DNA from 2 places in the Microbacterium sp. NPDC089698 genome. Region 1 is predicted to be linked to the other one. Evidence: riboswitches for the same ligand, from Rfam matches in the RefSeq annotation. Region 1 holds a riboswitch; the other holds the start of a gene.
What was found. A riboswitch is a leader RNA that binds a small molecule or an ion and turns the genes downstream of it on or off. The one in region 1 is predicted to bind thiamine pyrophosphate.
Positions count from the first base shown of each region.

Region 2: it holds a riboswitch for thiamine pyrophosphate, as region 1 does, so the genes downstream of both, ACIPY5_RS16440 (ECF transporter S component) here and thiM (hydroxyethylthiazole kinase) in region 1, are expected to answer to the same signal.

Region 1 covers NZ_JBIVHE010000007.1:283,699-288,086, reverse strand. The annotation lists gene ACIPY5_RS18275 (bifunctional hydroxymethylpyrimidine kinase/phosphomethylpyrimidine kinase) at 1-1,525, opposite strand, end outside; gene thiM (hydroxyethylthiazole kinase) at 1,522-2,388, opposite strand; TPP riboswitch at 2,379-2,472, opposite strand; gene pheT (phenylalanine--tRNA ligase subunit beta) at 2,608-4,388, opposite strand, start outside.
Region 2 covers NZ_JBIVHE010000006.1:228,825-233,212, forward strand. The annotation lists gene ACIPY5_RS16430 (ABC transporter ATP-binding protein) at 1-120, shown strand, start outside; gene ACIPY5_RS16435 (D-alanyl-D-alanine carboxypeptidase family protein) at 347-2,071, opposite strand; TPP riboswitch at 2,179-2,288, shown strand; gene ACIPY5_RS16440 (ECF transporter S component) at 2,284-2,925, shown strand; gene ACIPY5_RS16445 (ABC transporter ATP-binding protein) at 2,927-4,378, shown strand; gene ACIPY5_RS16450 (energy-coupling factor transporter transmembrane component T family protein) at 4,375-4,388, shown strand, end outside.

The DNA.
Region 1 (4,388 bases):
GGCCGCTCCGCCGCCACAGTCCGGCGAAGTGGCTGACGGGGCCATGGCCGGATCCGACCTGCAGTCCTGCGCCGGCGGCGATCGACTCCCGCAGCCACGAGCGCACCTCGGCGACCGCGTCGCGCCAGTCGTGATCCGCCGCCCGGCGGGTCGCGAGCCCGGCGGACAGCGAGCAGCCGGTGCCGTGCGTGCTGGCCGTGCGTATCCGGGATCCGGGATACTCGCGCACGGGTCCGGAGGGACCGACGAGGGCGTCCGGCGCCTCGTCGCCCCCGAGATGTCCGCCCTTCACGAGCACGAGGGCGCCGGTCTCGGCCGAGAGCCGCTGCGCCTGGGCGAGGGCGCCGGCCCAGCTCGTGGCCGCGGGCTCGCGCGCGAGGACGGCCAGCTCGGGCAGGTTCGGCGTGAGGAGATCCGCCAGCGGCAGCAGGGCGCGCAGGGCGTGCTCCGCCTCGGCGTCCAGCAGCCTGTCGCCGCTCGTGGCGACCATGACCGGATCCAGGACGACCGTGGGCGGCCGGTGCTCCCGCAGCCAGGATCCGACCTCGTCGATCACCGCGGATCCGGCGAGCATGCCGATCTTGACGGCGTCGATCCGCACGTCGTCGCTGATCGCGTCCAGTTGGGCGCGGAGGAACGCGGCGGGCGGGACGTGAACGCCCCTGACGCCGCGGGTGTTCTGCGCGGTGAGCGCCGTGATCGCCGCCATGCCGTAGCCGCCGTTCGCCGCGATGGCCTTGAGGTCGGCCTGGATCCCCGCCCCGCCGGACGGGTCGCTGCCGGCGATCGAGAGCACGCGCGGCACCCCGCCCGCGCCCCAGGCGCGGAGCAGCTTGCGCGCGGCGACACGGGGATCCGGCGCCGCGCACAGCGCGGACACGACCGCGACACCGGCCGCTCCCGCGGCGCGGAGCGCGGCCACGTCGGTCCGCTCGATGCCGCCGATCGCGACGCACGGCAGCGGGCTCGCGGCGGCGAACGCCGCGAAGCCCGCCACGCCGAGCGGCACGGGGTGGTCGGCCTTGGTGCTCGTGGGATGGATCACGCCCACCCCGAGGTAGTCCACGGTTCCGGAAGGGAGCGCCCGCACGGCGTCGAGGTGGGCGGGCGTGTTGGCGGTGAGACCCACGATCGCGTCCGGGCCGAGCACCGAGCGCGCCAGGAGCGGGGAGGCGTCGGACTGGCCGAGGTGGATCCCGTCGACGCGGGCGCCGCGGTGCCGCGCCGCCACGACGGCGTCGAGGCGATCGTCGACGACCAGCAGCGCCCGTCCCGCGATGACCTCGGAGAGCGCCACGAGCTGCTCCACGATCGACGCGTCGTCGGCGTCCTTGTCGCGCAGCTGCACGATCCGCACGCCGCCGGCGACCGCCGCGTCGACCACCGCAGCGATCCCGCGTGCTCCGCTCAGCACGGGATCCGTGACGAGGTAGAGGGCGAGGTCGTCGGTCTTCAGCCTTCTCCGGGCGACCTGCCGCGGCGCGACCGCGGCACGGGAGCCGGGGGCGAGGTCGGTCAGCGTCATGCCGCGACCCCTGCCGTCTCGGACCTGCCTGCGGCGACGCGGGCGCGGGCCGGGAGCGCATCCGGCCGGATCGCGGCGAGCGCGTCGAGCAGGGCGACCGCGAAGGATCCCGGACCCTCGGACCGCACCGCGGCGTCCTCGGCGGCGAGCGTGTAGACGAGCGTCGCCGCGGCGGCCGCGACCAGCGGGCTGTCGCCGGTCCGTCGTGCGGTGCCGAGGAACGCCGCCATCACGGCGCCGAGCGCGCAGCCGCCGCCGGTGACGCGCGTCAGCAGGGCGTCGCCGTTCGCGATGCGGATCTCGTGGCCGGCGTCGACGAGAAGGTCGACCGGGCCGGACACCGCCACCGCTCCCCCGGTGGTCCGGGCCAGCTCGCGGGCCGCGTCGGCCGCGGCCTCGGTGGCGTCCAGTGCATCCACACCGCGCCCGCCCTGGCTGCGACCGGCGAGGGCGAGGATCTCGGAGGCGTTGCCACGGATGACCGTGGGGCGCAGCGCGAGCAGATCCTGCGCCAGCGCGGTGCGCACCGGCAGTGCGCCGACCGCGACCGGATCCAGCACCCACGGCGTGCCGGCCGTGCGGGCGCCGCCGACGGCCTCGAGGCTCGCCGAGCGCTGCTCGGGGGTGGGCGTGCCGAGGTTCACCAGCAGTCCGGACGAGACCCCGGCGAACATGCCGGCCTCGCCCGTGATGTCCACCATCGCGGGTGCCGCGCCGAGCGCGAGCAGAACATTGGCGGTGAACCCGGTGACGACCGAGTTCGTGATGCAGTGCACGAGCGGCGGCTCCGCCCGCAGCTCGGCGAGAAGGTCCGCGGCGGATTCCACCACGGATTCGGACGACATTTCCAGACGCGCGCTCATCGCGACATCCCTTCGCTAGTACGACCTAGATCAGGTTCGACGGGTGTGTTCTCAGCCGCGGATGCGGCACCCCGTGTCACTGCCGGTCAGTCTAGCCAGGAACCGTCCGGGCTCGCCCGCGCCGGTCGCGCGACGGATGCACGATGAAGGAACGCCTGCACGAGGGATCCGCGGATCCGGTCGTGCAGGCGTTCCCCTGTCGTGCGTCTGTGTCGCGTCTCAGTCGCGGATCTGGGCCCCGAACCGCTCGGTCGCCACGGCGACGCCGGCGAGCTTCGCCTCGGTCGCCTCGGCGGCGGTCAGCGTGCGGTCGTCGGCCCGGAAGCGCAGCGCGAAGCTCAGGCTCTTGGCTCCGTCCGCGACGCCCTCGCCGCGGTAGTCGTCGACGAGGCGGACCGACTCGAGGAGCGCGCCCGCGCCCTCGGACAGGGCCGCGCTCACCTCGGCGGCGGGGATCCCGGCATCGACCACGAGCGACACGTCCTGCGTCGCGGCGGGGTAGGTCGACAGCGACGCGGCGACCACGCGCTCCCCCGCCAGCGCAAGGACGCCGTCCAGGTCGAGCTCGAGCACCACCGCGCGCCCGGGCAGGTCGGCATCCGCCGAGACCTGCGGGTGCAGCTCGCCGACGTAGCCCACCTCGGTCACGGAGCCCGTGGCGTCGCGCACCTGCAGCACGCCGGTGCGTCCCGGGTGCAGCGCCGCACGACGGCCCTGCACGACGTCGATCTCGACGCCGGCGGCATCCGCGATCACGCGCACGGCGTCGAGCGCCTCGCTGAGGCCGTACTCCTCGGCCGCCCGTCCCGGCTGGCGGGGGGTGACGTGACCGGTGAACAGCGCCGCGACGAGACGGGCCTGCGGCGGGATCGAGGCGTCGAGGGCCGCGAGGGTCTCGTCCGAGGGCTTGACGCCGAGCGGCGGCACCTCGTCGGTGCCGTAGACCACGCCCGGCTCGGGCAGGAACACGACGCCGGTCTCGAAGATCGCGAGATCCACGAGGCCGCGCGCGATGTTGCGGTGCGCGATCTGCAGCAGGCCGGGGAGCAGCGAACGGCGCAGGAACGGCGCCTGCCCGTCGAGCGGGTTCGCCAGGCGCACGCCGGGGAGGCTCTCCCCCGAGGCCGAGCCGTGCAGGTCGTTCTGCTCCTGCGTGGTGAACGGGAACGCCGGGGTCTCCACGAGTCCTGCGGCGGCCAGGGCGTTCGCGACGCGACGCCGGCCCTGCTGCAGGTCGGTGAGGCCGCGGCCGGACGGCGGCGTCGGCAGCACGGACGGGATCCGGTCCAGGCCGTGGATGCGTGCGACCTCCTCCGCCAGCGACCACTTGTCGGTGAGGTCGGGACGCCAGCTCGGCGGGATCACGTTCCACCCGGTCCCTGAGCCCGCCGAAGGGCCGACGGCCGTGACCTCGGCGCCGATCGTCTCGAGCGCGCCCGTCACCTCGGCGTCGGTGTAGTCGACGCCGATGAGTCCCTGCACGAAGCCGGCCGGGAGGTCGATGCCCTCGATGAAGACCTCGGCGAAGAGCGCGCCGCCTTCCTCGGTCAGCGTGCCGCCGGCGAGGTCGACCATGAGGTCCGCGACGCGACGCGCGGCCGCGAACGGGATGAGCGGATCGACACCGCGCTCGAAGCGCTTGGACGCCTCGCTGGGCAGCTTGTGCCGGCGGGCGGAGCGCGCGATCGTGATCGGGTCGAACGTCGCCGCCTCGATCAGCACGTTGCGCGTGGTCCCGCTCATCTCGGTGGTGCCGCCCCCCATGACGCCGGCGAGCCCGATCGGACCCGATCCGTCGGTGATGAGGAGGTCCTCGGCGTGCAGGATCCGCTCCTGGCCGTCGAGGGTGACCATCTTCTCGCCCTGCGCGGCGCGGCGGATCACGATGTTCCCGTCGAGCTTGTCCAGGTCGTAGCCGTGCACGGGGTTGCCGAGCTCGAGCATCACGTAGTTCGTGATGTCGATGAGCACGCCGAGCGAGCGCATGCCCGCGAGCGTGA
Region 2 (4,388 bases), on a different contig from region 1:
GCCGGTGCCGCCGCGGTGATCGGATCCGGGACCGCCCCGGTCGCCGTCGCCGAGCGCGTCATCGAGTCGGCCGAGTCGCCGGAGAACTCGTCGTGGGAGATCGAGGACGACAGGGTCTGACACCCCGTCCCGCACCGACGTGAGCGCCGTCGTCCTGTTCGCAGGGCGGCGGCGCTTCCGCGTCACCGGAGGCGGCATCACCGGGGCGGAGGCGGCATCACCCGGGCGGAGGCGGCATCGCCCGGACGGAGGCGGCATCGCCCGGGCGGAGGCCGCATCGCGTGGATGGAGGCGGCGGACCGGATCCCGGTCGCGTCCGGAACCGTGTTCCTGCCGGAACCGGTGCCTACTTCGTCAGGCCGAACAGCTCGAGGGGATGCGTGAGGCGCCACCAGAAGCTCGGACCGTTCAAGGCCGTGCGCAGTTCCAGCGGCACCGAGGTGGAGTCCAGCGGCCCCTTGAGGCTGAGCGTGCCCGCCTTCTCGCCGGCCTTCCACTCGTCGCCGAGAGAGAACTTCGTGGTCGCCGTCGCGGAGGCGCCGTTCCACAGCACGACCCGGGCGTTCTCAGCGGCCACGACCTGGGTGGTCTCGCCCCACGCCGTGTCGACGGTGCCGAGGGTCGCACCCTTCTCCACCGTCTGCGGCTGGTCCTTCAGGGCCGCCTCGAGGCCCGCGTACAGAGCCCGCGAGGCGTCGACCCGACCCGCATCGCTGTCCTGCCCGAGGGCCGCGACGTAGATCCGCACGGTGGCGTCGCCGTCCGGCACGTCCTTGGCCGAGAGCAGGTTGTAGCGGGTGTCGGCGCCGTCGCCGATCGTGCCGGTCTTGATTCCCACGATGCCGGCGTCGTCGATGAGCCCGTTGGTGTTCTTCACGACGCCCGCGCCGGGCAGTTCGACGCTCTTCTGCTTTACGATCCCGGCGATCACCGGGTTCTTCTCGGCGATCTGACCGAGCTGGATGAGTGCGCGCGGGGTCGCCACATTCCCGAAGTCGAAGCCGGAGGGGGTCACGACCGTGATGTCGGCGAGGTCGTGCTGGCTCAGCCACTGATTCGCAGCGGCCGCGTAGTTCTCATCCGAGCCCCACACCTCGCGGGCGAGACGGTCGGCGTAGTTGTTCGCCGAGCCGAGCAGGATCCCCTCGTACAGCTGGTACTGCGTGAGGGATCCGCCCACCGGGACGTCGAGCGCAGACTGATCCTGGCGGAGGTAGTCCCAGTAGTCGTCGCTGTCGGCCTGCGTGAAGGCGAAGGACGGACCCTGCTCGCCGGCCTTGAGCGGCATCTTGTCGAGCGAGGCGAGCACCGTCACGAGCTTCGTGATGCTCGCCATCGGCGCGTGCTGCTCGGCGGAGGCGATGGTGCCGATGCCGGCGACGCCCACGGCGGCGCTGCCCGTCGCCGGCCACGCGGCGGCAGCGGCGGGTGCGGCGGCGGGCTGGAACGCGACCGGGGACGCGACGGGCTGCACGGCGTTGAGCGGCCAGAGCGCGGTCGTGGCGCCGTACGCGATGACGAGGGCGAGCACCCCGCCCAGCGGCAGCAGCACGGCCGGGCGGGCGAGGCTGCGATGCGGGGCGTCGTCCAGCAGTGCGCGGGACGATGCTGCGGCGGCCGCGGCACCGCCGGTGCCGACCCGGGCCACGTCGACCCAGGCGAGCGCCGCGGTCGGGGCGCGGTCGGGGCCGCGGACGAGCGATGCCGAAGGCAGCGGCTGTGCCGTGCGGGTCGCGGCGGCGGGACCGGCGGCAGGTGATGCTGCGGGGGCGGGCCCCGGCGACGCAACGGGAGCGGGCGACGCGATGGGAGCGGGCGACCCGGCGCGGGGAGGGGCAGTGGGCGCGGAGGGGGCTTCTGCCGGCGCGGGGAACAGCGGCTCCGCCACGGGCGTCTCAGACACAGGGAACAAGGGCGCGGGCTCGGCCGGCTCGGATGCGGCGGGGAACAGTGCTGCCGGTTCCGGTGCGCGCTCGTCGATGGCCGCGCGGGAGGCGTCGGCAGCGGGTGCGTCGGCGTCGGCGATCTTCGGATCGACCTGGGCGGCCCCCGGACCGTCGTCATTGTTCACCCCCCTACCGTATCTGGCGGCCCTGTCAACAGCCGGTATCGCGGGCGTTCTCCCGTCACGCCGTGTGACGAGACGGTCGCCGGTGCGGTCCGGCGGGGCTAGGATGGGCGAATCACCACGGGAGTCCGGCGAGCCGGGCTGAGAGGGAGCGAATCGCGCTTCGACCGTCGAACCTGATCCGGATCATGCCGGCGCAGGGAGGAGCATTTCTCATGCATGCATCTGCAACCGCACAGAACGTGAACAACAGCGGGGCGGTCGCACGCCGCCTGAACTGGCGCGTCGTCGACATCGTCGTGGCCGCCGTGCTCGGCGTCGCGATCGGCCTGGTCTTCTGGGTCTGGAACACCATCGGTTACGCCTGGTTCACCGCGGCCGATGGCCTCACCCCCGGCCTCGGCGGCGTCGCCGTCGGGATCTGGCTGCTCGGCGGCGTGGTCGGCGGGCTCGTGATCCGCAAGCCCGGCGCCGCACTCGTCGTCGAGGTCGTGGCGGCGATCGTGTCGATGCTGATCGGCAACATCTGGGGCGTCTCCACGGTGCTCGAGGGCATCGCGCAGGGCCTCGGCGCCGAACTGATCTTCGCGATCTTCCTGTACCGCCGGTTCTCGCTGCCCGTCGCCGCCCTCGCCGGCGTCGGCGCGGCCGCGGGCGCATGGCTGTTCGAGCTGTTCTACGGCAGCTCGCCGAACATCCTGAAGTCCGTCGAGTTCAACACGATCTACCTCGGCGCCCTGGTCGTCTCGGGCGCGCTGCTGGCCGGCGTCCTCGGCTGGCTGCTCGTGCGCGCCCTCGCCGCGACCGGCGCTCTGAGCCGCTTCGCCGCCGGACGCGAGCTCCGCCGCGAGGTCTGACATGACCGCGGGTGCCGCTCGCGTCGTCGCGGACGGGTGGGGCTGGCGCTACGCCGGCCGCCGCCTGCCCGCGGTCAGCGACGTGACGTTCACGATCGAGCCGGGGGAGCGGGTGCTCCTGCTCGGTGCGTCGGGCGCCGGCAAGTCGACGCTCCTGACCGGCATGGCGGGCCTCCTCGGCGACGCCGAGGAGGGGGAGAGCCGCGGATCCCTGCAGGTCGACGGATCCGACCCGGAGCGTCGGCGGGGCAGGATCGGCCTCGTCCTGCAGGATCCGGACGCCGGCGTCGTGCTGAGCAAGGTCGGCGACGACGTGGCCTTCGGCTGCGAGAACCTCGGCGTGCCCGCGGAAGACATCCCCGCCCGCGTCGCCGAAGCGCTCGACGCCGTCGGCCTCGACGTGCCGCTGGACCGGCCCACGGCCGCGCTCTCCGGCGGTCAGAAGCAGCGGCTCGCGCTCGCCGGAGCCCTCGCCATGCGACCGGGACTCCTGCTGCTGGATGAGCCGACCGCCAACCTCGACCCCGACGGCGTGCAGGAGATCCGCGCGAGCGTCGAGCGCGTCGTGGCCGCCACCGGCGCCACGCTCGTCGTCATCGAGCACCGCACCGCCGTGTGGGCGGAGCTGATGACCCGGGTGATCGTGGTCGGCGCGGACGGCGGCCTGCTCGCCGACGGAACCCCGGACGAGGTGTTCCTGGTGCATGGTGAGGCCCTGGCGGAAGCAGGCGTCTGGGTGCCGGGGCATCCTGTGGGCCTGCCGGCGCTGCCGGTGGTGGATCCCGCGTCGGAGGCGTCCGTCCTCACGACCCGTGGCCTCGCCGTCACCCGCGATCGGCGGCGGGCCGTGCAGACCGGACTCGACCTGGCCGTGCCGGACGGTGCGGCCACCGTGATCGTCGGCCCCAACGGGGCGGGGAAGTCGACGCTCGCGCTCACTCTCGCCGGACTCCTCGACGCTCTCGACGGCACCGTTCAGGCCGCGGAGGGCCTCCGCGGGCGACGCGGGCGGGATCCGATCCGCTGGACGTCGCGCGAACTGCTCACCCGCATCGGGATGGTGTTCCAGGATCCGGAGCACCAGTTCCTCACGCAGACCGTGCGCGACGAACTCGCGGTCGGACCGCGCGCGCTCGGCTGGGACAAGGAGCGGATCGACGCGGTCGTGGACGCCCTGCTGGAGCGGCTCGGGCTGACCGCGCTCGCCGCCGCGAACCCCTTCACGCTCTCGGGCGGGCAGAAGCGCCGGCTCTCGGTCGCGACCGTGCTCGCCGCCGCGCCCGCGGTGATCGTGCTCGACGAGCCGACCTTCGGGCAGGACCGTCGCGGCTGGATCGGCATCGTGAGCCTGCTTCAGGAGGAGATCGCCCGTGGCACGGCCGTCGTCGCCGTCACCCACGACGCCGACGTGATCCGCCATCTCGGCGGCCACCGGATCGAGCTGGCCGCATGACCACGGGCTT